DNA from 2 places in the Planococcus sp. SSTMD024 genome. Region 2 is predicted to be linked to the other one. Evidence: riboswitches for the same ligand, from Rfam matches in the RefSeq annotation. Region 2 holds a riboswitch; the other holds the start of a gene.
What was found. A riboswitch is a leader RNA that binds a small molecule or an ion and turns the genes downstream of it on or off. The one in region 2 is predicted to bind preQ1.

Region 1 (15,305 bases), on a different contig from region 2:
AAAGAAACGATCGACATTACGGCAGCGGGTGGCTTGATTGTCGCTTCGACCAACAGCGCTTCGTTCAATATGAAGAAATTCACGCAAATGATCGATAAAGCATTCAAAGACAGAAACCAGAAATACAAAGTTGTGGAGACGTATAGCCTGCCGGCGGATTTCCATGTCGATAGAAGATTTCCGGAAGGCGATTATTTGAAAGTGCTCTTCCTCCGTTTGCTGTAAAGCGGGCTCATAAGCAGAAACAAAGCGCGCAGATGGGCATTCATTGATGAATGTGCAGCTGCGCTTTTTGTGTATTTCGTTTGTTGGATGGGTTGGTTTATAATGGAAAAAATAAGATTACATAATTTGGAGGCAGCACTATGACAAAAGCAATTTCCTCATCTTCGCTCGCGGGGAATCCGGTTTATCCGGTGATGTTCGCGATCGGCGGTGTCCATTTACTGAACGATTCCTTGCAAGCCGTGATTCCGGCGATGTTCCCGATTTTGGAGAAGGATCTGGGTCTCAGCTTCACGCAGCTCGGGCTGATCGCTTTTGCGCTCAATATGGTGGCGTCTGTCTTGCAGCCGGTCATCGGGTTTGCGAGCGATAAAAAGCCGATGCCTTATGCATTGCCGCTTGGCATGGTGTTCTCGTTTATCGGGATCGCCGGTTTGGCCTTTGCGCCGGAGTATTGGCTTATCTTGTTGTCGGTCATTTTCCTTGGCTTCGGTTCTGCGGTGTTCCACCCGGAAGGTTCGCGCGTGTCGTATATGGCAGCAGGTTCGAGGCGCGGCTTGTCGCAATCGATTTACCAAGTCGGCGGCAACTCAGGGCAAGCGTTGGCGCCTCTGATCAGCGCCTTCATCCTCGTGCCACTTGGGCAACGGGGCGCGGCATTATTTCTTTTCGTCGCAGCACTCGGCATTTTCGTGTTATCCAAAATTTCCGCGTGGTACAAGGCGCAGTTAGAGCGTGACAAATTGGAGAAAGTGAAGAAAGCCGTGCTGTCTTCCTTGCCGCCTTTAACGAAAAAGCAAGTGGGTACTGCTTTGACCTTGCTGTTGTTGATTATTTTCGCGCGCACTTTTTACATAACGACCATCACGAGTTTTTATATATTCCATTTAATGGATAATTACGGCGTGACGATTCAGCAAGGGCAAATGTTCATTTTCCTATTCCTTGGAATTGGGGCGTTCGGCACCTTTTTCGGCGGGCCGCTCGCAGACCGCATCGGCCGCAAGCGCGTCATCGTGCTGTCGTTGATCGTGCCGATTCCGCTGGCGCTGGTGCTGCCATATGTGGCATTGCCGATCGTCGCCGTCATTCTTTCCATATTGGGCTTTTTCCTCATGCTGAGCTTTTCCGTCATGGTCGTCTACGCCCAGGAACTCGTACCGAGCAGAATCGGTACGATGTCCGGGCTGACGGTTGGCTTGGCATTTGGCATGGGGGCGATCGGTGCCGTCGCGATCGGGGTGTTGATGGATTCGATCGGCGTGTACGAAACGATGATCATCATTTCCGTGCTGCCGATTCTTGGGCTGGTCGGCCTCGCTTTGCCGAAAGACCGGAAAATTGCAGCTGCGTGAATGGTTTGACCGGATAGATAGGAGATGGAGTTATGGAAGCAATTCAGAAAACACAGGGAATCAAGCCGTTTTTCGCGCTTTTAACGTCGATTAAAATCCCGAAATGGGCGCTTGTTTTCGGGCTGGCGACCAGTTTAATCACAACCATCGTCGGCTTGCTCGTCCCGTTGCTGACGAGGGAATTGGTGGACGGGTTTTCAGTGGAAGCGTTGAGCGCGGGATTGATTGCCGCGCTTGCCGCTGCTTTTATCGTGCAGGCTGTCATCAACGGCGTATCGATTTATTTATTGAGCATGGTCGGGCAGCGCATCGTGGCCGGACTGCGTGAGCGCATGTGGCTTCATTTGCTGCGTTTGCGTGTCGGCTATTTCGACCAGCATGCAAGCGGTCAGACGGTGAGCCGTGTCGTCAACGATACCGGCATCGTCCGGAATCTCATCACCGACCATTTCCCGAATTTCGTTACCGGCATCATTACGATCATCGGGGCCGTCACGATTCTTCTTGTGCTCGATTGGAAAATGACCTTGATCATGATGCTCGCAGTGCCGCTGACAATCGCCATCATGATTCCTTTAGGGCGTAAAATGGCGAAGATTTCCCGCAGCTTGCAGGACGAAACGGCCGTGTTCACGGGCGACGTGCAGCAAACGCTCGGTGAAATCCGCTTGATGAAATCCTCGACAGCGGAACGGGTAGAAGAGCAGCGCGGGCTATCGGGCATCCAGAAATTATACGGGCTCGGCATGAGAGAAGCGAAAGTCTACGCCTTGATCGGCCCGCTCATGTATCTAGTCGTCATGGTCGTCATCGTGATGATCATCGGCTACGGCGGCATCCGTGTATCGGAAGGGTCCATGTCGACCGGGTCGTTGGTCGCTTTTCTTCTGTATTTGTTCCAGATCGTCGTGCCGCTCGCTACGTTTGCGCGTTTCTTTACGGAATTGCAAAAAGCGAAAGGCGCCACAGAGCGCATCATCGATATTCTGGAGCTGCCACTTGAAGAACAAAAGCAGGGCATGGAAATGGACATCAGCGGCAAAACGCTGCGCCTTGAAGACGTCAGCTTTGCTTACGAAAATGGCGAGCCAGTGCTGCAAGGCGTTTCGTTTGAAGCGCACCCTGGCCAGAAGATTGCATTTGCCGGTCCGAGCGGTGGGGGCAAAACAACCATTTTTGGGTTGATTGAGCGTTTTTACGAACCGACAGGCGGGATCATTACAATCGGTGATGTACCGATTGGGGATGTGGCGATCACTGCTTGGCGCGACCAGATCGGCTATGTGTCACAGGAAAGCGCCATGATGGGCGGGACGATCCGTGCGAATCTGACTTATGGCTTGCCGGATGCGGACAATTATAAGGATGAAGAGCTGTGGCGCGTATCCCGCATGGCGTATGCCGAGGAATTCATCGCTTCGTTTCCGGACGGATTGGATACACAAGTCGGGGAGCGCGGCGTTAAATTGTCCGGTGGGCAGCGGCAGCGCATTGCGATCGCCCGAGCGTTTTTGCGCGATCCGAAGTTATTGATGATGGACGAAGCGACAGCAAGCCTCGACAGCCAATCGGAAGGCATCGTCGGGCAGGCGCTCGGCCGCTTGATGGAAGGGCGCACGACATTGGTCATCGCCCATCGTTTGTCGACGATCGTCGATGCCGATCAGATCATCTTTATCGAAGGCGGGCGTGTGACCGGCATTGGGAACCACCAGGAGTTGACCGGGAAACACGCGCTATACCGCGAATTTGCCGAACAGCAATTGACGTAGTGTTTTCTCTTGACCTTGACGCTGCGTCAAGGTTTAAAGTGGAGTTATCAGGAGGTGGCGGCATGTATACAGTGCAGAAACTGGCTAGGCTTGCCGGCGTGAGTGCGCGGACCTTGCGCTATTACGATTCGATCGGTTTATTGACGCCGCAGAAAAATGAATCTGGCTACCGCGTGTACAGGAGTGCGGAAGTTGACCGTCTCCAGCTCATCTTGTTTTACCGGGAGCTCGGCTTTGGGCTGCACGATATCGCGAAGCTTTTGGATGAGCCGGGTTTTGATGAAACCGAAGCATTGATCGGGCAGCGGGAACAGTTGATGCGGGAACGCAGCCGCCTGGACCTTTTGATTACAAATGTGGAGAAAACGATTTCCGCAAAACAAGGGGAGAGTCGAATGGCAGATCAAGATAAGTTCGAAGGATTCAAGAAGCAGCTGGTTGAGGACAATGAAGCGGTTTACGGGAGAGAAATCCGCGAGCGATACGGCGACGCAGAAGTCGATCGTTCAAACGCCAAAATGCTCGGCATGGGCCAGGAACAATACGAAGCGTTCCAGCGCCTTGAGCAAGAAATTCTGGACAAGCTGGAGCATGCGCTAACAGACGGCGAACCGAAAGGAAGCTCGGGGCAGGAAATAGCCGCTTTGCACCGGCAGTGGCTCGGGTTTACATGGGGCAGCTACGACCCGAAAGCGCACGCAGGACTGGCGGAGATGTATGTGGCGGATGAACGCTTCGCGGCCTATTATGAAAGAGCCGGCGAAGGGGCAGCACAGTATTTGCGGGATGCCATCATCGCCTATACAGATCAGCAAAGTGAATAAAAAAAGGCCCGCTCACAGGCGGGCCTTTTTGGTTTCATTCGGCAAGGCGGGGGAATGGAAGTAAACAACAATAAAAGAAGACGGGGGTGGGGAAGATGCTGACAGTGATGAGCTTTAATATTGCATCAGGCAAACGAATCGATGGGAAGCTGGATCTTGAACTAACGGCCCGGACAATTGAACGAGGAGAAGTGGATATTGCCGGATTGCAGGAAGTGGACCGGAATTTTTCTTCCCGCAGCCGTTTTTGGGACCAGGCCAAATGGTTGTCTAACCGGCTCGGCATGCACATGGCGTATGGGCCAAATTTAATCGACAGGGGAGCTGGGGGGGCGCGGCCGAAGCGTGAATACGGCAACGCCATCTTGAGCCGTTACCCAATCGTGTCGTTTCGCAACCATGATCTGAGCGCCGTCGAAGTCCATCCGGCAAAATTCGAGCCGCGGGGAATGCTCGAAGCGGTTATCGAACTGGCAGGGCAACGGTTTTCTTTCTATAATACGCATCTATCGCTCATTGACAAGGAAGTGGACCGCAATTTGACGGAAATCATCGCCATCACAAGCGATAACCCGCTGCCCCAAGTGCTGGTGGGGGATTTCAATGCTGCGCCTTCTACGAAGCACATCCAGCGATTCTCCAAACATTTTTATAACGCATTCGGTTCGGGACCTTATCCCGATACGTATAAAAAGCAGGGCGACCACGGCCAGAAAATCGATTATATTTTCCATGATGCCCATTTTCAAGCGACAGAAGCATGGATCCTCGAAAGTGAGGCATCGGACCACGTTCCAATTGTGGCAAAAATCAGAAATTTACAAAACTCTAACAATTTTTAACCTGTTTTTAACTTATAAAAAGCATCATTCTTGCTATAATGAAGGGGACAATTGCAGCTGCCACTGATTCGTTTCAACCAGAAAAGGAGATGGTCTCATGCACGGCGATGCCAGCAGGACACCAACAGTGAAAGTGATGTCGTTCAATATTGCCCATGGAATGGGAATGGATGGCGAAGTGGATTTAGAAAGAACCGCACAGGTGATCGAAGCGTCTGGAGCCACCATTGTGGCGCTTCAGGAAGTCGACCGTTATTTTTCAGCCCGCAGTTTTTATATGGATCAGGTCGAATGGCTTTCCGAACGGCTCGGAATGTACGCCGCATATGGCGCCAATCTGAACCAGGCGCCGGATGACCCGGAACGCCCGAACCGCCAGTACGGCAATGCCACATTAAGCCTTTATCCAATCAAATACGCAGAAAACCATTTTTTGACGCAAGTCGTTACTGATATCTACAATAATGAGCAGCGAGGCGTTCTCGAGACAGTTATTGAAGTCGGGGGCACATACCTCAAAGTGCTAAATACCCATTTAGCATTGAAAGATGAAGAGCTTGAAATGAGCGTTGCGGAAATACTGGAGATTGCCGGCAAAAGCCATTTCCCGAAAATCATCGCGGGCGATTTCAATGCACCGCCGACACATCGCCACTTGGCCCATCTCCATCACACCATGACGGATGTCTTCTTGAAAACGAAGCGCGGCGACGCCTATACGTATCCGTCTCCTTATGAAAATCACGAAACCGGTGAATCGTTCAAGCCGATGACACGCATCGATTACATTTTTGCTGACCGCGGTTTTGACGTACGGGATGCAGAAAAAATCGAAACGGCTGTATCGGATCATTTGCCGATTACCGCAGAGCTCGTCTGGACGCAAAAACAGGATTTGGGCGCAATCATCGTGCCTGCAGTCCAGCCATCCTAAAAAATTCAACTCCAAAAGCCGCCGGCAATGTTTGCCGGCGGCTTTGTTATGCATTGATCCATAATCAAGCAAAGCTTTTTTGAGTGGCTGTCTTGGAGCGGCGCGCGAGTTTGACGAGCAGGTAGACAAGCGGCGTATCCGCTGCTGCGACGACCCATTTGAATACATACTGCGTCAAAATCATGGCGGCCAATGCCGACAACGGCATCGTCCCGTAAAAAGCGATGGTGATGAAAATCGTCGTATCCACCAATTGGCTGGCCATCGTCGAGGCATTATTGCGCAGCCACAATTTCGATTCGCCATTACGTGCTTTTAATTTATGGAAAATCGTGACGTCCAAGTTTTGGCTAATGAAATACGATACTAAGCTTGCGAGCGTCACCCGAAAACCGGCGGAGAAAATCGACTCGAACGCTGCCTGGTCCGCAAAAAACGGTGCCGATGGCAAATGGATGGCCGCAAAGATGAACGCCAGGGCCGCGAGTTGTGTGATAAACCCGGCCATGACCGTTTGGCGGGCGGCTTCTTTGCCGTACACTTCCGCGATCGTGTCGGTGATCGGGAACGTGAAGACGTAGACGATGACCGCAGCCGGCAGCACGGCCCATTCGCTGATGGAAAATAACTTTACGGCCAAAATATTCGACAGGATGAGCAGGCCGACAAAAGCGCCGTTTAAATAAAGTAGCATTGGCGGTTCTCCTTATCGGTTGGTGATCGTTTCGGGATTCATGTCGTGGTTCATCATCCGGTACGTCGCCATTTCCTCGTATTTCGTGCCAGGCTTGCCATAGTTCGTATACGGGTCGATCGACAAGCCGCCGCGCGGGGTGAACTTGCCCCATACTTCGATATAGCGCGGGTCAAGCAGCTCGATCAAGTCGTTCATGATGATGTTGACGACGTCTTCATGGAAATCGCCGTGGTTGCGGAAGCTGAACAAATAAAGCTTCAAGGCTTTGCTTTCGACGAGCTTTTTGTCTGGGATGAAGCTCAAGTAGATCGTCGCGAAATCCGGCTGGCCGGTTTGCGGGCACAGCGACGTGAATTCCGGGCAATTGAATTTGACGAAGTAATCGCGCGTGTGGAGATTGTCGATCGCTTCTAGAATGCCGGGGTCGTATTCAAATTTGTAGCGTGTGTTCTGGTTGCCGAGCAAAGACAAATGCTCGAGTGTTTCTTCGTTTCTTCCTGCCATGTGTGTGGCCTCCTTATAATGGGCCGGCGGGGGAGAGCTATAAAAAATCGGACAACAGAAAAGCCGAATCGCATGTGGATTCGGCTTGATTTCAAAATCCATAGTTTTTTATAGAGGGTGGAATGCTATGAACCTCTCCCGTTGCCGGGTTATTTAATTTCCTGCCTTATCGTATAAGATGAGGGCGGTTCTGTCAATTGTTGGTTTGTTAGGGATTAGCATTTTCAAGTTGCGGGTCATACATTTAACTATATGAAGGAGTGAGTAGAAAAGCTTCCGCTTTTCGACTTCGTTTCAGGGGGGCTGCTTTCCGAGGGGCGAGTGTTGAGCCAATGTACGGCAAAGAGCACCGTACATTTGTCTCGCCAGCCCGCGCGGTCCCTCAGGAGTCAGCCCCCCTTCCACTCCGTCTCCAGTTTTAGAGGGGAAGAAAACTACTTCTGTCCACTCATCAGAAAATGAGAAAATGGGTCACATTTTATAGTTCATATCGTTTGGATCAAGGAGAGTGTGTTTTTGTCCTCGTCTTCCAACTAGATATTCGGTTTAAGAACTTATGTATCAGACGCCGCATCTCAGGAAGCGATTTCCCCGCTAGCCGGCAACTTTATATAGAAGCAGATCGATTTAAACACTCAACATACAACGACATATCTAAGCTGCCCAGCGCCAAGGGTGAGCCGACGCAATAAGACAGGTGTTCTTCCTGGCTTATTGCAAGAGGCCAACCCAAAGCAGGGCGGCGACTACCAACATGAAGCTCAACTTAATGAACAGGAATGATTCCACAAGCAAACCCTCACTATCTTCTTTTCCAGAAATAAAAAAAGCTAGAGACAGAATCTCTAGCTTTTAACTATTAATGGAACGGACAACCTGATTGTACAGTCGTATTCTTCTGTTCGTGATAGAACACATTGTCCGGGCGGTTTTTCAGTTTTTGGACGTCTTTTAAGATTAAGCGGCTTTTTGGCATAGTTGGCATGCGGGACATGTCGTAGGACAAGTCTTGTTCAGGCACGCTGTATTTCAAGTTCTCCGCAAAGTATTTGAAGATGGATTGCATATACATGACCGTCATCCATTCACCTGCACAGCGGTGTCCGGTATGGTGGTCACCGCCGCCTTGCGGAATGAAAGAAAACGGGCTGCCGTCCCATGTGCTGAAACGTTCCGGGATGAATTCATCGGCGTTGTCCCAGGAATCCGGGTGATGGTTCGTGCCGTAAAGGTCCAGAATGACGCGCATGTCTTTTTTGAAGTGGACGCCGTTCCAGTTGAAATCTTTTTTGGAGATTGCTGCCATGACGGGTGCGAACGGGTAATAACGGCGCACTTCCTGGGCGAAATTGTGGCTGTAATTGTTTTCGTCTGCCTGGAGTTTGCCGCGCGTGACTGGATTTTCGTGCATCGCCATGACGCCGAAGACGATAAAGTATGCCGTGGCGATCATCGGGCGGTAGGCGTTATTCAAGTCGACAGCTGCCGTCTCGAGGTCGAGCAGCTTGCCGTTCGGTGTCCGGTGATGGGCGACGATGTACGCTGCGGTATAAGCTGGCGGGTTGTATTCGCCTTTACGGATTTGCTTGATGATTTTTTTCAGCCAGTCTTCGTGCGCATTGCGCGCTTTCATGCCTTCAAGGTAGCGTCCTTCAGTAAGGCCGAATGAATCGACCATCGTCACGAGCTCCCATGTGCGCTGCTTGACTTCGCTTTCTTTCATCGGCAAGCCGGCCCAATGGATCATGGAGCGCGTGAAGATTTCTTCGATTTCATCCAATAGGACGACTTCGTCCATCTGCTCCCATTGTTCGGCCTTGGCATCGAGTTCTTGGATCATCATGCGTTTGGCGTCTTCCAACCGTTCAGGTGTCATCATCGACAGGAACATGCGCTTTTGCTGGTGATGGTCCTCGCCGTCGCGGCCATGGACCGCACCTCGCCCGAATAGCGTTTGCTCAAGCGGAAGCGGCGCTGCGCCGCTTCGTTTGAAATAATCGTTATTGTAGAACAGTTCAGCCGCTTCTTCGCCGGCCATGCATACTACCTTTTTCCCGAGCAGGCGGGTTTCAAAAATATCCGAACCCAGCTCTTTGCGGCGGCCAGGCAGGAAATCAAATCCTTCTCCGAGAAGGGAGAGGGTATTGTCTAATTCTTTTGCTTTCGGGATCGGGTGCTTCACTTTCATGTAACGTCAGCTCCTTCAGTATGTTCAATGCAGGTGATTCACCTGTTAAGTTGAAAAGTCATTGTAGGGAACCATACCCTTCAGGCGCCGCGGTAAACGCTTCCCAAATTTCGAGCTGGCGGATATCAAAAAGCTGGAGTAGGCGTTTTTTCATGGTACACTTAAAGCAAAAGATAGGCTGAAAGGAGCGGCAAGGATGACAAATGGATTCGGCGGCTTATCCCGCCAGGCACTCGAATGGGTCGAATCGAAATGGCCAGGAGCTGCGTTGGAAGAAGCTGTTCCGTTAGAAGGTGGGACTTCTTCACTGCTTTATGAAATTCGCGCAAGTAAAGATGGAGAGCAAAAGAGCGTCGTGTTGCGCCTTCACCATAAAGGGGAGTGGCTCGACCAGGAACCGGACTTGGCGAAGCATGAAGCGATGAGCCTGGAGCTTGCAGAAAAAGCGGGCATTCCCGCGCCGCGCATTATGGCGTTTGACGAAAGCGGCGAAGCGTGCGGCATGCCGGCCGTGTTGATGACAAAAGTTCCGGGGGCGGTCATCTTGCCCCCTGCATATGATGCAGCGTGGCTTGACGGGCTTGCTGGGACGCTAGCTGAGATCCATCGCCACAAAGCAGAAGGCTTTCCTTATGAATATTTTGCCTATAACGATGCGAGGCGCCTCGAGCGGCCGAAATGGTCGCGTGTGGAAGGCGATTGGATGCGCGCGTTCTATATTGTAGCCGCGGGTGGGCCGCCAGTGGAGTATTGCTTGATCCACCGCGATTATCACCCGGGAAATATTCTATGGGAAGAGGGGCGTGTGAGCGCGGTCGTTGATTGGGTCAATACGTGCCGCGGGCCGGCGGGAGTTGATGTCGGGCATTGCCGCGTCAATTTGGCACAGCTTTACGGCACCCGGGTCGCCAACGAATTTTTGGATGCTTACGAACGCCATGCCGGCGAGTCGTTTGCTTACGATCCATACTGGGACTTGCTGTCGCTGATCGATACTTTGGACGGCAGCCCGGCGGTTTATCCTGGATGGAAGACATTCGGCCTGACCGGCCTGTCCGACGAATTGGTCCGTTACCGTTTGGATGAGTATTTGATGAGCTTAATGGACCGCTTCGATGATTTCTGAGCTGCGCCCTGAGGTTTGATTTCTCCGAGAAAGGCAATATATATAGCACAAGCGAGTATTTGGAGGAGGAGTCATAATGACGGACGAACAGCAAAAGAACTTGAAGCAAGAACTCGAAGCGCAATTGAAATCGCTCGAGGAACGGATGGAACATACCGAGGAATTCGAAACCAGCGAACTATCCAATTACGATAATCACCCAGGCGATAACGCCACTGATTTGTATGATCAGGAACGCGGAATGGCGATGGAGCAATTCAAGGAAGAAGAGCATGAAGACGTGCTCGCTGCGCTGAAAGCCATTGAAGAGGGAACTTACGGCAAGTGCGCAGTGTGCGGAAAAGACATTCCGTACGAACGGCTGGAAGCCATGCCGACCGCGCTGACTTGCATCGATCACGCCGACCATAGCTTGGACCTTGAAAGCCGGCCTTCAGAGGAAGACGTTCTTGGATCATCGACTGACCGCCCGGCAAGATCGGACGACGGCAGGATCCGCGATTATGAAAACAGCTTTGAAGATGTGGAGAATTTCGGTTCTTCAGACGGCCCTCAAGACCAGCCGGGCGAAGATCAGGAAGATTTCTACAAAGACGACGAAGCAGAAGAAGATGAACAATTTAAATAATCTGGTCCCGGCGCTCGCCGGGGCTTTTTTTAATACATATGGATGGAGGAGGCAACGGAATGGACAGCTTGCGTAAACAATTCCTGGCATTGGAGAACAGCCATTTGGCACCGGTGGTCAGGGAATCGAACTGGAACATGTCCGGCATACTGGATGACGAGTTTTTTGAATTCGGCATGTCCGGCGGGGTGTGCCAACGTTCCGATTTTAACGGGGACTATGATTTGCAAGAAGACGACTATCACATTTTTCGCTTTGAAGCGAAAGTGCTCGGCCCGGAGTCGGTTCTGACGGTGTATGTATTGGAAAACCGGACGACAGGGGTGTGGACCCATCGCAGTTCGGTCTGGAAAAAACGCCAGGACGGCTGGAAGCTGTTCTTCCACCAAGGAACGAAGACAGATGGTTTCAAGAAATGGGAATAGGGAACATGAAATACAGGCATTAGTTTAAAGGAGGATCATCTATGGAGCATGCGATTGTGTTATTCGATGGAGATTGCAATTTTTGCGATTCCAGTGTGCAGTTCATCATCAATCATGACCCGGCAGGTTATTTTCAATTCGCTTCCCTGCAAAGCGAGATTGGACAGGAGCTTTCCAAAAAGCACAATATTCCGGACGATGTCGACAGCCTTGTGTTGATCGAAGGCGGCGAAGCGTACGTCAAATCGGAAGGCGCGCTCAAGATTTCACACCATTTGACGGGCCTTTGGAAATTGGCGTATCATCTTCAGCCATTTCCGCGCGTACTGCGCGACGGGGCATATGATGTCATCGCCAAAAACCGTTATAAAGTATTCGGCAAGCTCGACAGCTGCATGCTGCCGCCTCCGCATATCCGCAAGCGGTTTTTGGATCAATATTAAAGACGTCAAAGGGCAGTTCCAGAAAACCTGGAACTGCCCTTTTTATATGGAGAAATTCTTTCGTACCATGATTAAAGGAAGTTGGAAAAGCGCCAATAATGGGCAGCGATCGGGTCGGCCATCCAGGCGAGCCCTTCGCTTTCGGTCTGGTGGATCGGCTGCCATGTTCCATTATCCCCGAGCTTCAAGTAGATCTCATGATTCGGCGATTGATCATGGACGCCGATGAAATCATATACGCCGTTGCGGTAAAAGGTCGCGGATACTTCGTAATCGATGTTCGGTGAAGTCGTCAACGGATTCCCGACGCTGTGGGTGAGCAGGATCCCGGTTTTTTGGGCCGTCTCTTCCGATATTTTGGCGTCGATGCCTTCACTCGAAGCCACATCCGCTTTACGGAACTTGCGCCGCCAATTATAGGCGATGCTGGTGCCGATATCTTTGTCAAAGTCGAATGTGCCCTGTTCTTCCGTGAGGTCGACGATGCAATTGGTGAGTGACCGGTAATGTTTTGATTCCGGGTCGAATGTCCGGTTGTCCCCTTGGAAGTAAGGGTTCGGAGAGGTCAGATTAGGGTTTTTCAACACATCATCCGGCAAAAAGGTCAGGTAGCGCAAATGCCATTTCAGTTCCGGCGCCTTTCCCTGGCCGTTTTCGAGTAATTGATTGAGCGGCGCGATCTTTTTCGACAGCCAGAACTTTTCAACCGCGGCTTGCTCTGGTGATGAGCCGATATTTAATGCCCCGAATATATTGGCTGCGAGTGATTTGATTTTTCGTAATGGGCTTTCGGTCCGTTCGACAGGGCGTTTCGCGCGTATCCAATAAATTACTTCGCGATCTTGTGGCACATCCCGGTCGGTGAATTGGGTATTTCCAAGCTTTGCGACTTGCTCGCCGTCGCGGTAGATTACGTATTCATCGATGCCGTCGATCGCTCCCCACGCAAGTGACACCCGCTTGTGAGAAACGATAGTCGAGAGGACAATCTGTTCGAGTTGATTGATGCTCTCGGGATCGCGCTTTTCGGTGCCGGTCAACAGTTTCAAGGCGGACACCCAGCTGCCTTGTGCGGTTTGGCGTTCTATGGTGTAACAGAACAATTCGCCAGGGCTCAGGCCTTCATCGCGAAATGACGCCTGAGTGCCTGTATAGACGATTTCTCCGTCTTTTTTTATTCGTGAAACTTCATCCGTCGGGGTCCAAGTGAAGGAAATCATGCTATCGGTTTGTTCCAGTAATTCAATGTCCCATTCTTTGTTCATTGAGGAGCCTCCTTTTCGCTTGTGATATGGTATACCCGATATTTGGAAATCATGAACATATTAAAAAAACTGGTTTTGTTACACAATTTAAATATTTCAGATAATAAAGAGCGTTATAATGTAGGTAGATAAAAGAACGAGTGGAATTTCCGGGTCGAAAATAAGTTGAGAAGGGGAGATGGGTGAATGGTGAGGGGAAATCTGGAAAAGATAAGGGATTTCAATGATTTCGACGAAGCGGCTTCTTATATTCTCCAAATTCTCAGCAAGCAAGCAGGCATGAACAGTTTTTATATTTCTAAACAAGAGGGCGGCGCCCAAAAAATCGTCAAGGTACATAACACGAAGCATCATTTGATTGAAGAAGGGGAAGCACCCCCGCTGCCATGCATGCTGTCGGCTTTGAGCATCGAGCATGGGGCGGAGACCTTGATCATCGAACGGATTGGGGAACACGAATTGACGCGTTCTTTGGGGATTGCCGATGGATTCGAAACAGGTTGTTTTATCGGCGTGCCGATTTTTTATGAAGACGGGTCAAGCTATGGCACGGTTTGCGGGCTTGACGATGGCCCGTGCGAGCTGCCGGCGGACTTGCCGTTCATCTTTGAAACGCTTGCCACGTTATTTACTTATGTCCTAGAGCTTGAACGGGCGTACGGAGAGATTGAATCGCTGGCAGCGCCAATGGTCCCGATTGTCGGAAGGGTGGCCATCCTGCCGATCATCGGCGAAGTCAGGGCATCGAGGGCACAGGCGATCATCGATCATGTCATGCACGGGTGTGCAGAAAAAGGCATCGAAGTGCTGGTAATCGATGTGTCGGGTGTGTCGCAGATCAATTCAGAAGTGGGCGAGTATTTACTGAAGCTTGTGAGGGTCTTGGGCTTGATCGGCGTGCAGCCGGTCGTAACAGGCATCCAGCCTTATATGGCGCTGAAAGTCCCTCATTTTGCCGAGGCATTGAAAGGGACGATGATCGAAGCGAATCTCGAGACAGCCCTCAAGCGGCTCGGTTTCAGCTTCGAAAAAAATTGAACGCATTGATTTGTCGAGTCGGCTTATCTCGCATCCGTTCAAAAAGGCCATTTCCTTTAAAACAGGAAATGGCCTTTTGTTAATCTTCTTTATCGAAAAAAACGTGCTTGAGCTCCCAGGTATCGCTGATTTCAAGCAACCCGAATGAGTATTGCGGCTCGCGGCGTTTATCGGTCGGCGAGCCGGGATTGAACAAAACCAGCCCGCCCGTTTCACGCATGAGTGGCTGATGTGAATGGCCAAAAACGATGATGTCGACATTTTCGCCTTCAAAACTATCAAGAGCCCGCTGTTCGGTCGTCTTGCGGATGCCATCTCCGTGGACGACGCCGATTTTCAAATCGCCGAACGTGAAAATCTTTTTTCGCCCGAAACGGTCGACGATGTCCCAAGGGTCGACATTGCCTGCCACACCATCCGTTTCAGCATAAGCTGATAGTTCGTGGTAGACATCGAGTACTTGCCAATCACCGGCATGAATGATGAAATCGGCACCGTCGCAAGCATCGACAAGCGGCTGAGGGAGTTTTTTCGCCCGGTTCGGGATATGCGTATCAGATACGATGACTATTTTCTTCATCAAATCGCCTCCAGGATCATTTTGTTCCACTTTACCAAACTCTCGGGCTTACGTCTAAAAGCGGCAGAGGTTAAGGGAATTGAAAAAGGGGAAGACAAGATAGAAAGAACAAACTGGAGGGATCGTTATGGGCATTGACATGAAAAAGTTTATCGCATCAGGCGCGGCACTTGGCACAGGGTTGGTCTTGTTAAAGGCGTATAATGGGAAAAAGCGCAATGTGTGGGTATACGAAGACAGCGATATGCACAATAGCTACGAAATCGACCATGAGGAAAGCGTTAACGCTCCATACGACCATGCGGAACAAGGGCTGACCCAATTGGATTCGGCGTACCGTTCGGAATGGCAGGCGAACGCATTCCCGCAAACGAAAAAACAATTGGAAGACTTGGAATCATGAGTGGGCGCATGACGAAGAATCAGCGGAAACGAACCGCTGAAGGAGGCAAATGCGAT
Region 2 (15,305 bases):
GAACTGCCGGAGAACATCTTCAAAAATGCCCAGCATGCCAAAGCCGTTTTGGTGTTGCAAAAGAAACAAGACGGATTGAAAGCGCCGAAAGAAGTGCTTCTTGCGCGTGTCCCGAATATGTCGAAGCCTGAAACGATGGCGAAATTTTTCACGCAAGTCAACGGATGGTTCAAAGAAAACAAAGCATGACAACAACCGGCCCTTTTAAAAAGGGCCGGTTTTTTGGTTTCTGTGAAAAGGCAGGAACTTTCAAGCTAACGGCGAATAGCGTAAAGAGACAGGAGACCGATCAGCTTGAAAGGAGTGGGAGTATGTATCAGCAAATCTTATTGGCAGTCGACGGTTCGGAAAACTCGATCCGTGCAGCCAGAGAAGCAATGAAGATTGCCAGTTTGGTCGATGGGGCGGAAGTGACGGTTGTCTATGTTTCCGACTATAAGGAAGATGAGAATGAAGTAATCCATGACGCATCGGCGATGGAATTCGATCTGGCCAGGCGGAAGAAAATCCAGCCGGTAACCGAAATGCTCGATAGGGAGAAAATATTTCATCATGTTGAAGTGCTGCATGGCATTCCGGGCCCTGCTATCGTCAAGATGACCAAGGAAAAGGCGTATGATCTTGTAGTCCTCGGCAGCCGCGGGTTGTCGCCGATCCGCGAAGTGATGCTCGGCAGTGTCAGCCATAAAGTCGTCAATCACGCAGAATGCCCGGTTCTGGTGGTCAAGTGAAAATTGACCACCGTGCCGCGCAAGGCTTTGGTATACTGTAGATATCTGTCGGTGCAAGAAGCATCGTGAATTATGGGAGATGAGTAGATCGATGATGGAGTTGCCGAATTGCCCGATATGCGGTTCTGAGTATACGTATGAAGATGCGGGAATGGTGGTCTGCCCGGAATGTACACATGAATGGGACCCGGCTGAACAACAGCAAGAAGAAGTGCGCGATGCCGTCGGGAATATTTTGCAGGACGGGGACGCTGTTACGGTCATCAAGGATTTAAAAGTGAAAGGCAGTTCCAATACTTTAAAAATCGGAACGAAAGTCAAAAGCATCCGGCTCGTGGACGGAGACCATAATATCGATTGCAAGATCGATGGCTTCGGCGCGATGCAGCTGAAATCGGAATTTGTGAAAAAAGCGTGAGCCTTTGAATATTGTAGGAATCCAATAGAAAAACCGGCCATTCCCCAGTTATTGGCGGAATGGCCGGTTTTTTTTGCCATTTATACGCCGCGCTTATTGCCCCATAACAGTGTGTGGAGCTGCGGCAGCACTTTTGCGTCGTTGAGAGGGACGGACGATAAATGCCTATCGATCAGCCATTGGTAGCGCGAGAGCAGATGTTGGACCAGTTTTTCGTCGTCGGCCGTCTGGGTGTCGTCATTGCCGACTTGCAAAAAGAACGGGAAGGACGGATAGCGCAGATGAAGCTGTTCTGCGAAAAAGAAATCGGAATCATCAAAAATGACAACTTTCAGGCTGGCTTGAGCTGACGACAGTTTGCCAAGCATTGCATCCAGCTTGGAGTAGTCCAAAATCATGCCAGAACTCGGAGGCTTCGGGGAGACGGTGACTTCATCGATTTCCAAGAGCCAATCCTGCCAGATGCTGCCTTGCGTTTCGACAGCTGTGCGCCATCCTTTTCCTTGGCATAATGCGACCAATTCCGCGATGCCTTTATGAAGTGCGGGGTTGCCTCCGGAAATGGTGACGTGTGAAAAAGCGTCGTTTCCGAGCTCTTCAAGCTGCTGGGCAATGTCATCTGCGGTCATCATGACGCTTTTTCCGGTACCGTCCCAAGTGAATTTGGAATCGCACCATGAACAGGAATAGTCGCAGCCAGCGGTCCGGACGAACATCGTTTTCTGGCCCATGACCATGCCTTCGCCTTGGATCGTCGGGCCGAATACTTCCATCACGGGAATCTTCATGAAGACACCTCTTTCGGCCGGTAGACGACATAGCTTGTCGGGGTTTCCCGGACGATGACTTGAATGCATGTCGGCTGGTTGTCCGAACGGTCGAGTGTGTCCTGGATCAGCTTGTGTATTTGCTGTGCGAGCTGTTCGGTTGTCGGGAACGTGTCAGCAAATTCCGGATGGTCATTCAAGACGCTGTGATCGTAGCGTTTGTGGATCAGGTCTTTCAATTGTTTAAAATCGATGAGAAAACCGGTGCCATTCAATCGGTCGCCGGCAATCGTAATATTCAAATGATAGGTATGGCCATGCATTTTCGCGCATTTGCCCGCTTCCTCGGCAGGAATATAATGCGCCGCGGAAAAATGCATATCTTTATTCAATTCGAAGCTATAAGGATGCGGGACAGAAGGATAGAATTGCTGCATCAAGATTTCGCACCTGCCTTGTGGGACAAATACGTCTGCAAGCCTTCATTTCGCAGCACACAAGACGGGCATGTGCCGCAGCCTGCTGCCGGAATGCCGTGGTAGCAGGTCAAGGTTTCGGTCTGGACGAAATCGAATGCGCCGAGTTCGTCGGACAATTCCCAGACACCTGCTTTATCAAGCCACATGAGCGGGGTGTGGATGACGAATTGCTTGTCCATCGATAAGTTGAGGCTGACATTGAGCGAACGGATAAACGTATCCCGGCAATCCGGATAGCCGCTGAAATCCGTCTCGCTAACACCGGTCACGAGATGGCGTGCGCCGAATGCATCGGCGTAAATCGCGGCAAAAGACAGGAACAATAAATTGCGCCCGGGAACGAATGTGGAAGGCGGGCCGTCCTGTTGTTCTTCCACTTCGATCGAATCGCGTGTCAAAGCGTTGGCGGATAATTGATTGATGAGCCCCATATCGAGCACTTGCAATGGTACGCCGAGCGTCTCGGCGATGTGTTTTGCGTGGTCGATTTCCTGGGAGTGGCGCTGGCCGTAATCGAAAGTGACGGCCTTCACTTCGCTGAATTGTTCGAGCGCCCAAAATAGGCAAGTGGTGCTGTCTTGCCCGCCGCTGAAGACCACGACTGCTTTTTCATTTTTCATTAATATACAGCTCCTTAGTTTTTTAGAGAGGGAGTTTGCGAACCTCTTTGATGAAACAGTTCCCATAATAGCATAAATAGGCAAGTTCCTGTGCTTTTTCATGTGTAGCGAAATGGTGTCAGGGTATATAGATGGTAAAAGGGAGGAGTGGGTGAAGATGAAAGCGATCGTCATTGACCAGTATGGGGGTAAAGAGCAATTGAAAGAACGTGAAGTGGAGACGCCGGCCATTTCAGCGCATCAAGTATTGGTGGAAGTCCATGCGACTTCAGTCAACCCGATTGATTGGAAGCTGAGGGAAGGCTATTTGAAGGAAATGCTGCCGTGGGAATTCCCGATCATCCTCGGATGGGATGTTGCAGGAGTCGTCAAGGAAGTAGGCGAAGGGGTCAAGCATTACCACCCCGGCGACCGGGTTTTTGCTCGCCCCGCCACGACACGCCAAGGGACGTATGCGGAATTCGTCCCGGTAGATGAGAATTTGTTGGCGCGTATGCCCGAAAGCATGAGTTTCGAGCAAGGTGCGGCGATTCCGTTGACCGGGCTAACCGCATGGCAATGCCTGGTGGAGATCGGCCATATCAAAAAAGGCGATCGCGTACTCATCCATGCTGGGGCTGGCGGTGTCGGGAGCATGGCCATCCAGATTGCCAACAGCATCGGCTGCTATGTAGCGACGACAGCGAGCGATAAAAACGACGAACTGGTCACGTCTCTCGGCGCGAATCGCGTAATCGATTACCACGAAGAGGATTTCTCGGAAGTTTTGGAGAATTTCGATTTCGTATTGGATACCTTGGGCGGAGAAACGCTTGAAAAAAGTTACGGTGTTTTGAAGCGCGGCGGCAGGCTCGTCAGCATAGCCGGCCAACCGGATGAGGAGAAGGCAGAAAAACTGGGCATCACTGTGAGCAGTTTCTGGCTGGAGCCGAACGGGCAGCAATTGAAGAAATTGGGCGATTTATTCGTCAGCGGGGAAGTGAAACCGGAAGTCGGCCATATCTATCCGCTAACGGAGGAAGGGGTACGGGACGCGCATGAACTAAGCGAATCCCACCATGCCAGAGGAAAAATCGTCATTAAAGTGAAGCAATGAAAATAGAAAAAGCACACGGCATCCATCCAAGCCGTGTGCTTTTATGTTTGCTACTCCGGTTTTCCGGAGCGTTCTTCCGAATAATAATCGTCTGGAGCGTCACTCTGTGCTTCAGCTGTACGGACAACAAGCACATCGCATTTCGCTGAGCGGACGATATGCTCGGAAACACTGCCGATGAGGAAACGTTCGACTGCATTCAAACCAGTCGCGCCACAGATGATCAAGTCAGCTTCGACCCTTTCTGCGAGTTCGCGGGGAATCATCGTTTTAGGGGAACCGTAATCGACCACGATATTGACCTTTTCCACACCGCCGGCTTCGGCTTCTTTTTTATAGTCCCCAAGCAAGTCTTCAGCGAATTTCTGGGCACGGTCAGCAATTGAGCGGTCATAGGCTTCGATTGCAGCGAAGGAACGAGTATCAATTACGTTCACCAAATTCAACGTCGCGTTGTTCCGTGTTGCGATGCCGATGGACTTTTTAAAAGCCCACTCCGCTTCTTTCGATCCGTCGACAGCTACCATGATTTGATTATACTTTAATGTCATCTGTACATTCCTCCTTTGTCTATACTGTATCTTTCGAGGCATAGGCAAATTGTTCCTCCTTAAAGAGTGAAATTTATCGATTAATTTCCTATTTCTTTTTCTTTCACTATTCCGATATACCTTTCGTTCTTTCCGTAAGCGCTTTTATAACGCATTTTACCCAGTCAAAAAATATCTTTTGGAAAGACAAAATAAAGGAGCAATATTAAACAATATCTGTTAGAATGGATTTGGTTTCAAATACTGATAGTTTGATTCATTTTATTATTTCAGACACAATATAATGGAGGGTTTTGTAATGCGTATTGGGGTACCTACAGAAGTTAAGAACAATGAAAACCGCGTGGCAATGACACCGGCGGGAGTAGTGAACCTGGCACTTTTCGGCCATGAAGTTTTCATCCAATCAGGCGCAGGGCTAGGGTCAGGCTTTACGGATGCCGATTATGAAGCAGCCGGCGCTGTCATCGTCGCCGATGCTGACCAAGCGTGGGCACAGGACATGGTCATGAAAGTAAAAGAGCCGGTAGCTAGCGAGTACAAGCATTTCCGTGAAGGCCAAGTGCTTTTCACTTACTTGCATTTGGCACCCGAAGTGGAATTGACGAATGCTTTGCTTAAGTCGAAAGTGACAGGCGTGGCTTATGAAACGGTTCAACTTCCGAATAATTCCTTGCCGCTCCTTACGCCGATGAGCGAAGTGGCCGGCCGCATGTCGACACAGATCGGTGCTCAGTTCCTCGAGAAAATCCACGGGGGCGGCGGAATTCTGCTCGGCGGCATCCCTGGCGTTTCGCGTGGGAAAGTGACGATCGTCGGCGGTGGTGTTGCCGGGACGAACGCTGCGAAAGTGGCGATCGGGATGGGTGCTGATGTAACAATTCTTGATTTGAACCCAGAACGCTTGCGCCAATTGGACGACCTGTTCGGCAAAGATGTGCAAACCTTGGTTTCTAATCCGCTTAACATTGCGCAATCGGTAAAAGATTCGGATCTAGTCATCGGAGCGGTATTGATTCCAGGAGCGAAAGCGCCGAAATTGATCACTGAAGACATGATCAAATCCATGAAACCCGGTTCTGTCGTAGTCGATATCGCCATCGACCAGGGCGGCATCTTCGAGACAAGCGACCGCATCACGACTCACGATGCACCGACTTATGTGAAACATGATGTTGTCCATTATGCCGTAGCGAACATGCCGGGTGCAGTTCCGCGCACCTCGACAATCGGCTTGACGAATGTGACGGTCCCTTACGCAGTGCAAATCGCCAATAAAGGGCTCAAGCAAGCAGTCCTCGACAACGAAGCATTGAAAAAAGGCGTCAACACGATGGACGGCCATGTCACGTATAAAGCCGTTGCTGACGATCAAGGCCTTGAATACAAATCAGTCGACGAATTGCTGCAATAATAATGCAAAAGAGCTGTCCCAGGAAAATCCGCTATGTGGATTTCCGGGACAGCTCCTTTTTCGTTATCGATTGATGATCGTCAATTCTTTCGGGTATTTGGTCAGCACTTCGTAGCCGTCTTCGGTGACGGCGAGATCGTCTTCAATGCGCACGCCGACTTGATCCGTGACGTAAATGCCAGGTTCGATCGTAAAGACCATGCCCGCCTCGAGCGGCATATCGTTGCCCCCGTGGATCGATGGGAATTCATGGACGGAAATTCCGAGGCCATGGCCCAGGCGGTGTGTGAAATATTCGCCGTAGCCTGCGTCTTCGATGGTCTTGCGGGCAATTCCATCAAGCTCAGCCGCTGTAACGCCAGGGCGCACCGCATCAAGTGCCGCTTGTTCAGCACGCTTAACGATATCGTAAACTTCTTTCGCTTGCGCGCTCGGTTCGCCGAAAGCCAGCGTCCGGGTGATGTCCGAGCAATATCCCTCATAAATTACGCCGAGGTCCATCAGCACGAGATCGCCGCGTTCAATTTTGCGTTGCCCTGTTTTGCCGTGCGGGGAAGCGGCTTTTGGCCCTGTCAGCACAGTGGTGTCAAACGACATATGGGTGATGCCGCGTTTCTTCAACGCTGTCTCGATTTCGGTCATCAATTCGATTTCCGTCATGCCTTCTTGCATTACGTCAGCTGCCACTTCGATGGCGTAATCCGCAAGCGACGCGGCATGGCGCAGGATGTCGAGTTCGGCCGCGTCTTTGATGACGCGCATCGCGTTCATCTGCGCATCGATCGAATGGATCTTGGGTGACTGGAAATAATGGTTGATTGCGTCGTAGCGCTCGACGTTCATATGCGCTTTTTCGATGGCGATGTGCTCCAGCGGCAAATTCCGCGTAGCTGCTGTTTCGTAAAGCACTTGCATCGCGTTTTGCGTATCGGCATGTCCTGCAATTTCGCCAGTCCAGCCGGCTGCTTTCGCATCGGGCGCTTCCATTGCCGGGCAGATGAGGAACGGCTCAGCATCAGCAAACACCATGACGGCGAGCAAGCGCTCTTTCGGGTCGCTATTGAAACCGGTCAAATAAAAGACATTATGCGGGTCGGTGATGAGCGCCGCGTCGAGTTGCTGCTGCTTCAAAAAACTTTGCAAATTGGTCAATTTGTTCATATGTATTCCTCCCCTTCATGTGTAGCATATCAAAAATCAGGGTATAAAACAGCAGAAAGCAAGGAGCCAAAACTCTATTGGAGGGATATCATGAAAATCTCATATCACGGTCATTCGGTTGTGAAAATCCAAACCGGCGGCAAAACGATCCTTATCGATCCATTCATTACCGGAAACGAATTGACGGACTTGACAGCAAGCGAAGAAAAGCCGGACGCGATTCTGTTGACGCATGCGCATAACGACCATGTCGGCGATACAGTGGACATCGCCAAATCAAGCGGCGCGGTCGTGGTAGCCCCTGTGGAACTGGCAAACTACCTCAGCGGGCAAGGGCTGGATGCAGTCGGCATGAACCTGGGCGGCGCCAAAGAGTTCGACTTCGGGAAAGTAAAATTCACGAAAGCATTCCATAGCTCGTCCTATACGACAGAAGACGGTGAAGTGATCTACGGCGGCATGCCAGCCGGAATTCTCTTCGAAGCGGAAGGGAAGACGGTGTATCACGCCGGCGATACGGAGGTGTTCGGGGACATGGAAATCATCGGCAAACGCCATTCGATCGACTTGGCGTTTGTCCCCATTGGCGATTTCTTCACGATGGGGCCAGAAGATGCGGCGTACGCCGTCGAGCTGATCAATCCGAAGACGGCGGTGCCGATTCACTACAACACTTTCCCGCCGATCAAGCAGGACCCGGAGCAATTCAAGCAAGCGGTCAAGCAGGCGGAAGTGCAGATCATGGAGCCTGGAGACAGCATCGATTTATAAAATCTATTAACAGAAGACGGGCAAGGGAGGGCAATAATCCCCCTTGCCTGTTTTTTATTGCCGCAAGCCAAACTTTGCTTTTTAAAAGGGGGCCGCACGGATTGTCGACTTCCATTCGGATTATGCTAAACTAAGGGATAGAGGATAGCAGAAAGATTGGTGAAATAATGGCTACGAAACACGAACAGATTTTGGATTATATCGAGACTTTGGCTGTTGGGGAGAAAATTTCCGTTCGCCGGATTGCCAAGGAGCTTCAAGTATCAGAGGGCACGGCTTACCGGGCCATTAAAGAAGCGGAAAACAAGCGGCTGGTTTCGACAATCGAACGGGTCGGCACGATCCGCATCGAGCGCAAGAAAAAAGAGAATATCGAACGGCTGACGTATGCGGAAATCGTTAAAGTCGTCGACGGCCAAGTGCTCGGCGGGCGTGCGGGGCTCCATAAATCACTGAACAAATTCGTCATCGGGGCAATGCAGCTCGAAGACATGATGCGCTATACGGAAGCGGGCAATTTACTCATTGTCGGCAACCGCTACAAAGCCCATGAATACGCCTTGCAGGCAGGGGCGGCAGTGCTCGTGACAGGAGGCTTTGATGCTTCTGACCAAGTGAAAAAGCTGGCCGATGAACTGGAGTTGCCGGTCATCTCCACCAGCTACGACACGTTTACGGTAGCCACAATGATCAACCGGGCGATTTACGACCAATTGATCAAAAAAGAGATCCTGCTGATTGAAGACATTTTGATTCCACTGGAAAATACGCATTTCCTGCACGTTAAAGATCCAATCAGCCGCTATAATGAACTGAACAATGAAACGACACATGGCGGATTTCCGGTCGTCGACAGCAACGGCAGGCTGGTCGGGATCGTCACGTCACGTGATGTCATCGGCGCAGCGGATACGGAATCGATCGATAAAGTGATGACCAAAGACCCGATCACCGTGTCGCTGCAGACGAGCGTCGCGGCAGCAGGACACCGAATGATCTGGGAAGGAATCGATTTGCTGCCAATCACCGACGACCATCACAATTTGATGGGCATCATCAGCCGGCAGGACGTATTGAAAGCGATTCAAACGGCGCAACGACAGCCGCAGCAAGGGGAAACCATCGATGACATCATCAAAAGCCAATTGAACTTGGTGCAGGAAGACGCGCTCAGCCTGGAATTCCGTGTAACTCCCCAAATGACCAATGCGTATGGCTCGCTGTCATACGGGGCTTATACGATGGTGCTGACAGAAGCGGCTGCGACGGCACTCAAAACGAAAAACCGCAAAGACAGCGTGTTGGAAAACATCACGGTCTATTTCCTGAAACCGGTTCAGCTCGATGCTTCATTGACCATCCGGCCGACAATCTTGGACATCAGCCGGAAATCAGCAAAAGTCGATGTCGAAGTGTTGTATGAACAGCAAGTCATCGGCAAATCGATGCTGACCTTCCAATTGCTCGACCGCTAACGAGCGCTACCTTGACAGGGCAGGGGTCTCTGGTATGCAATAATCGCCCACAAAAAAAACAACCTCTCCGCAAGGGAGGGGCTGTTTTATGGGTTCAAGCGGGTTTCTTCGTCGAGAAACGCTTGGTAATGGCGGTTCGCCTTGAAATTATGGACGATCAGCGCCAAGCCAAGAACGATAAAGATGCCGGCAATGATATAAGTGACGACAGTTTGGAAAACGAACAGCTGATTGATGCCGAAAAAGGTGATGAAACTGCCGAGCGCAATCTGTGCGCGGCTCGCATACCAATTTTTGCGCACCGGCAGACGCGTGCGAATCTGTTTCGTTTTATAGTAAAGATAAAATACAGCAGAAATGATAATTAAAAATACGAATATGAGCATGGGGAACCTCCTGTTATGCAAATCTATTTCCATTGTAATGGGGATGATCAGAAAATGCGAATGGATTTCCCTGTCCACTGGAGGATTGAAGCAATGTATAGTCAAATCATCGACACAATTAAACAATACGATACGATCATCATCCACCGCCATGTGCGTCCCGACCCGGATGCATATGGATCACAAATCGGCCTGAAATACATACTGAGCCACAACTACCCGAACAAGCGCGTGCTTGCAGCTGGAGAACACGACTACACGATGGATTTTCTCGATTTTCCGGATACAGTCGAAGATGCAGATTTCGAAGGGGCATTGGTCATCGTGACGGACACCGCGAATACGGACCGAATCGACGACCAACGCTATCCCAGCGGGGCAAAATTGGTGAAAATCGACCATCATCCGAACGATGACAATTATGGGGATATTTGCCAAGTGGATACAAAAGCGAGTTCTTCCTCTGAAATGATCTATGAATTATTTACATACGGCCAAGTGGAAGAAAACTGGTCCATGCCTGATGCGGGAGCGAGATTGCTCTATGCAGGAATTATCGGGGATACTGGGCGCTTCCTGTTCCCGAGCACGACGCAGAAGACGTTTGATGTGGCGGGTGAATTGATCAAATATGATTTTGACCGCAACGAGCTTCATAACGGCATGTATGAGATGGATCGCAAATTACTTCATTTGCAAGGTTATATGTACCAAAATTTCCAAATAGATGAAAATGGCGCCGCTTTTGTAAAGATCACACAGGACATTTTGACGAAATTCGATGTGACCCCGACGGATACGTCTTTGCTGGTCGGTTCGCTCGGCAACGTTAAAGGCATCAAAGCCTGGGTCATTTTAATAGAAGAAGATGATGAAATACGCGTCCGGCTGCGTTCAAAAGGGCCAGTCATCAATACGCTCGCCAAAGAATTCGGGGGCGGAGGGCATCCGATGGCATCCGGCGCAGTCGCTTATTCGTGGGATGAGGCGGACCGGGTCATCCAGCGCCTGGAGGAAATTTGCGCGAAGGCATAAGGAAAGAAGGTGTTGAAATGGTCTACCCGCATATTGTGACCGCGGCTGATCCGCTGCAAAGCACGATTCGCCTCGAAGAACTGTTTGCAGTTCTCACTGAGCAAGGCGCAAGCGCGGCAGCCTTAGTCAATTCCAAATTATATGGCGTCCTGCCATTTTGGGACGCCTGCAAAAAGGCCGGCATCCACGGGGTGCTCGGCCTTTCCGTGCCCGTCGACTTTGACGGTGCCGCATTGCCTGTGGTGCTGTATGCACAGAACAACACTGGCTACCATATGTTGTTGAAGCTGACGAGTGCCTTGTCGACTCGTGATGTGGAAGCCATCCCGCAAAAATGGCTGGCAGCTTACCAAGAAGGTTTATTGTGCGTGATTCCCGACAATGCGTCGTGGGTGCTGACAGACCGCAGCGAAGCGCTCGGCAGCTTGTCGCGTTTATTCGGCGAGCGCTTATGTGCCAGCATTGAGCGGCCTGGAGGGAATGTGCAGGAGACCGAAGAAGCATTTACGGAGTTTTGCTCGACATTCGGCCTCAAATTCATGGCGAGCCACGAATGCCGTTATGTGAAACAGGAAGATGCCTTTGCCTATGAAGTGGCGAGGTCGATCGGGGACGGCTTCAAGCTGAGCGACCCTGAACGCCCGAAACCCGAACATTCAGCGGCGTTCGTGCCGACAAAAGCACAGTTATCGGAATGGTTTTCCGACCATCCGGAATGGCTGGACCAAAGCCATGCGCTGCTCATGAACTGCCGCGTCACCATTCCGCTCAACCGCCAATTGCTGCCGAACTATCCTGTAAAAGAAGGCACCGACAAAAGTGGGCTCATCCGTGCACTGTGCCTGAAAGGGATAGAAGAACGTGTCGGCAAATTAGCTCAAAGCTATACAGAGAGGCTCGATTACGAATTGGGCGTTATTTCGGCCATGGGCTATGTCGATTATTTCCTCATCGTTTCCGATTTCATGGCTCATGCCAGAAACAGGGGCATTTTGACCGGTCCGGGCCGTGGATCCTCTGCGGGATCGCTCGTTGCCTTTGCGTTGCGCATTACGGATGTCGATCCGCTTGCACATGGATTGTTGTTCGAGCGCTTCCTGAATCCGGAGCGCGTCACTTTGCCGGATATTGACATCGACTTCGCAGATCACCGACGCCACGAAGTGGTCGAGTATGTGGCAAAAAAATACGGTGCCTTACAGACAGCTCAAATCATCACCTTCGGCACTTTGTCCGCAAAAGCGGTTGCGAGAGATACGGCGAGGGTGTTCGGTTTTGAAGCAGAGGAACTTGAGAAGGTTTCAAAACTCATCCCGAGCCGGCCGGGTATCACCTTGCGCGAAGCGCTTCGCGAATCGAAGGCGCTCGAGGGCTGGATCATCGGCAATGAAACCCGTGAGCGCTGGTTCAAGACGGCGTTGAAGCTGGAAGGGCTGCCACGAAATTCCTCGATTCATGCAGCCGGCGTCATTTTGAGCCCGGGCCCGTTGGTGGATTATGTGCCGATTGAAAAAGGCAACGACGATATTTTCATCACCCAATGGCCGATGCAGGAACTTGAAGCAATCGGTTTATTGAAAATGGACTTTCTCGGCTTGCGCAATTTGACGATTCTGGAAAACATGGCGCATATGCTGAAACGCGATTTGAATTTCTCGATCGATTACCGAAACTTGCCGCTCGACGACAAAGAAACATACGGCTTACTGGCGAAGGGCGATACAGCCGGCATTTTCCAGCTGGAGTCACCGGGGATGCGGCGCGCTTTGATGCTCATCAAACCGAGCGCATTCGGCGATATTGTCGCAGTCAATGCTTTGTACCGTCCAGGCCCGATGGAGTTCATCCCGCTTTATGCGCGCCGCAAGCACGGCGAAGAAGCGGTAGCTTATATCCATCCGGTATTGGAGCCGATTTTATCGGAAACATACGGCGTCATCGTCTATCAGGAGCAGATCATGAAAATCGCCGCAGAGATGGCGGGCTTCAGCTTAGGCGAGGCTGATCTATTGCGCCGCGCCGTCAGCAAAAAAAACCGCCAAATCCTCGATGAAGAGCGAGCGCATTTTGTCGGCGGCGCTACAAAAAAACGCTATACCGCAAAAGAAGCGGGAGAGGTCTATGACTTGATAGTGCGGTTTGCCGATTACGGCTTCCCGAAAAGCCACGCCGTCGCCTACAGCATGATTTCCTATCAACTGGCTTATATGAAAACCCATTATCCGGTGCAGTTCTATGCCGCGCTGTTATCGAACAGCCAAGGGAACAATGAGAAAACGGCACAGTTCATGCGTGAAATGAAAGAACGCGGGATCCAGCTTGCCGCCCCGTGCATCGCGAAGAGCCGTTACGGTTTTTCATCGGAAGAACAGCAAGTCCGCACGGGGCTGAGCTCCGTAAAAGGCGTTCCCGGAACAACCGTCAAAGCCATTCTCGCGGCGCGAAAGGACGGGCCTTTCCAAAGCCTGTTCAATATCGCTGAACGGATATCCGCGGTCCATTTCACCCGCAAAGCTTTCGAGCCCCTTATCAAAGCGGGGGCTTTGGACGTACTTGGAAAAGACCGGGCCGTCCTGCTCGCGTCTCTTGATAGTGCGATCAAGCATGCAGAACTGGTCAAACCGAATGAAGACCCTGGGCTATTTGATGACATGGGCTCCAGCTTCATGAAACCGAAATACACCAAGGCCGAACCGATGCCGGACGGGCTCAAGCTCGACTTTGAAAAAGAAGCGCTCGGCTTTTATTTGAGCACACATCCTGTGGAGCGGGAAAAAGAGCAGCGCCACAAAGCTTATACAGCGCTTAACGAGTTGCCGAAGAAAAAAGACCGTGAGCGTGTGGAAGTGCTCGGGCTGGTGGAAGACGTACGGCGCATCCGCACGAAAAAAGGCGATGCGATGGCGTTTGTCACCTTGCAGGATGAAACCGGAGTGGCATCGGTTACGCTGTTCCCGAAAGAGTATGCGCAATACAACGAACTGCTGGATAAAGATGCCTTGCTCGAAATCCAAGGAACAGCTGAAACCCGACAAGGCAAGACGACCATCATCTGCAAAACCATTTTGTGAAGCAATGGAATAAGCTAATTTCATATAAGTGAATCGGCAACGGACTGCATTTCTTAAAAAGAAATGCAGTTCAGAGTGTTAAAGAAGTTTATTAATACGTCATGAATTAAAATGGGATGATCTTTTCGACATTCAAAAATCAATGAGTTATTTAAGTATTTGGAGAAGTGTTCGCTCGACTCCGGTGGATCAGCGAGACGACCGAGACCCCGCAAGACGCGCAGCGGATGAGGAGGCTTGGGCGCGAGCCCACGGAGTCGTGCGATAAGCTTCGGAAAATACGGCTTTTTATCTTTCTAGACAAGCTGGACTGCATTTCTTAAAAAGAAATGCAGTTTTTTCTTTACGGCAGCCGAAATTTTTTGTAAGGTATAGAAAGATTAGTGGTCAGACCACTTTCAAAAAAATGGAAACAAAAGGAGTTTTCATGAATCAGCCTAAACGCTATTTAAATATTGTAAGTGAAATGCGGGACATGATTCGGGAACAGAATATACGGCCGGGAGACCGAATCCCTTCCGAACGGGAGTTGGCTGAAAAGCTGGCGGTCGGGCGTTCGACGATCCGTGAGGCGCTCCGGAGCCTGGAATTGCTGGGGCTTATCGAAACCCGGCGAGGGGAAGGGACATTTTTAGCAGACCCCAGAAAACACCGGCTCGTCGAATTGCTGGCGACCTTTATCTTGCAAGACAATAAAACCCTGGAAGATGTGCGGGAGACAATGTGTATACACGAAACCGCGGCAATCCAGGCCATCTGCGCAAGCGATGCGTCCAAACTTCCAGTATGGGAAAGTTTACGCGAGCGGCTAGGTGGGCATGAATTCATAAGGGAAGACTTTGTCCGTGAATTGATGGTGCTGTCCGGCAACCGCCTGTCGCTGAAAATTTGGTTCTTATTAAAGCAATACGGGGGCAATCCTTATGATGGCGAAGTCATGCCGGAAGAGAGGCCCTTGCTGAAAAACATTCTGCAGGCGATCGAGCAGCAAGATGCCGAAACGGCCATCCGGGATTTTAAAGCCTGGAGTAGCGTCTTAATCAAAGGAGAGAATGAACAATGGCGATGATACGCGATATATTCAAGCGAAAACGAGATGAAAAAGAAGCAACGATCCCTTCTAAAGCGGCAAAGGATGTGCCGGAGGGCTTGATGACGAAATGCCCGAACTGCAAACACATCACCTTGACGAAAGAACTGGAGAATTTGGGCAAAGTGTGCCCGAAATGCGACCATCATTTCAAGATGACAGCCCGTGAACGAATCGTCCACCTTATGGACGATTCAAGTTTCGAATCGGTTGATGATCATTTGAAATCGGAAAACCCAC

Region 1: it holds a riboswitch for preQ1, as region 2 does, so the genes downstream of both, queF (preQ(1) synthase) here and queC (7-cyano-7-deazaguanine synthase QueC) in region 2, are expected to answer to the same signal.

Annotation. Positions count from the first base shown of each region.
Region 1 covers NZ_JBGGNS010000020.1:101,225-116,529, forward strand. The annotation lists gene AB9R92_RS06320 (class I SAM-dependent rRNA methyltransferase) at 1-225, shown strand, start outside; gene AB9R92_RS06325 (MFS transporter) at 366-1,580, shown strand; gene AB9R92_RS06330 (ABC transporter ATP-binding protein) at 1,613-3,352, shown strand; gene AB9R92_RS06335 (MerR family transcriptional regulator) at 3,415-4,176, shown strand; gene AB9R92_RS06340 (endonuclease/exonuclease/phosphatase family protein) at 4,272-5,018, shown strand; gene AB9R92_RS06345 (endonuclease/exonuclease/phosphatase family protein) at 5,116-5,952, shown strand; gene AB9R92_RS06350 (queuosine precursor transporter) at 6,017-6,646, opposite strand; gene queF (preQ(1) synthase) at 6,659-7,153, opposite strand; PreQ1 riboswitch class I at 7,248-7,295, opposite strand; gene AB9R92_RS06360 (cytochrome P450) at 8,013-9,341, opposite strand; gene AB9R92_RS06365 (phosphotransferase family protein) at 9,538-10,467, shown strand; gene AB9R92_RS06370 (TraR/DksA C4-type zinc finger protein) at 10,544-11,095, shown strand; gene AB9R92_RS06375 (nuclear transport factor 2 family protein) at 11,155-11,520, shown strand; gene AB9R92_RS06380 (thiol-disulfide oxidoreductase DCC family protein) at 11,562-11,963, shown strand; gene AB9R92_RS06385 (hypothetical protein) at 12,035-13,228, opposite strand; gene AB9R92_RS06390 (STAS domain-containing protein) at 13,415-14,266, shown strand; gene AB9R92_RS06395 (metallophosphoesterase family protein) at 14,346-14,846, opposite strand; gene AB9R92_RS06400 (hypothetical protein) at 14,974-15,249, shown strand; gene AB9R92_RS06405 (dihydrofolate reductase family protein) at 15,304-15,305, shown strand, end outside.
Region 2 covers NZ_JBGGNS010000006.1:77,073-92,377, forward strand. The annotation lists gene AB9R92_RS01550 (class I SAM-dependent methyltransferase) at 1-189, shown strand, start outside; gene AB9R92_RS01555 (universal stress protein) at 312-731, shown strand; gene AB9R92_RS01560 (zinc ribbon domain-containing protein YjdM) at 823-1,149, shown strand; gene queE (7-carboxy-7-deazaguanine synthase QueE) at 1,230-1,937, opposite strand; gene queD (6-carboxytetrahydropterin synthase QueD) at 1,934-2,356, opposite strand; gene queC (7-cyano-7-deazaguanine synthase QueC) at 2,353-3,015, opposite strand; PreQ1 riboswitch class I at 3,024-3,067, opposite strand; gene AB9R92_RS01580 (NADP-dependent oxidoreductase) at 3,173-4,111, shown strand; gene AB9R92_RS01585 (universal stress protein) at 4,162-4,662, opposite strand; gene ald (alanine dehydrogenase) at 4,961-6,076, shown strand; gene AB9R92_RS01595 (M24 family metallopeptidase) at 6,140-7,237, opposite strand; gene AB9R92_RS01600 (metal-dependent hydrolase) at 7,328-8,008, shown strand; gene AB9R92_RS01605 (DRTGG domain-containing protein) at 8,176-9,483, shown strand; gene AB9R92_RS01610 (YtpI family protein) at 9,570-9,869, opposite strand; gene AB9R92_RS01615 (DHH family phosphoesterase) at 9,963-10,904, shown strand; gene dnaE (DNA polymerase III subunit alpha) at 10,922-13,975, shown strand; gene AB9R92_RS01625 (FadR/GntR family transcriptional regulator) at 14,403-15,044, shown strand; gene accD (acetyl-CoA carboxylase, carboxyltransferase subunit beta) at 15,035-15,305, shown strand, end outside.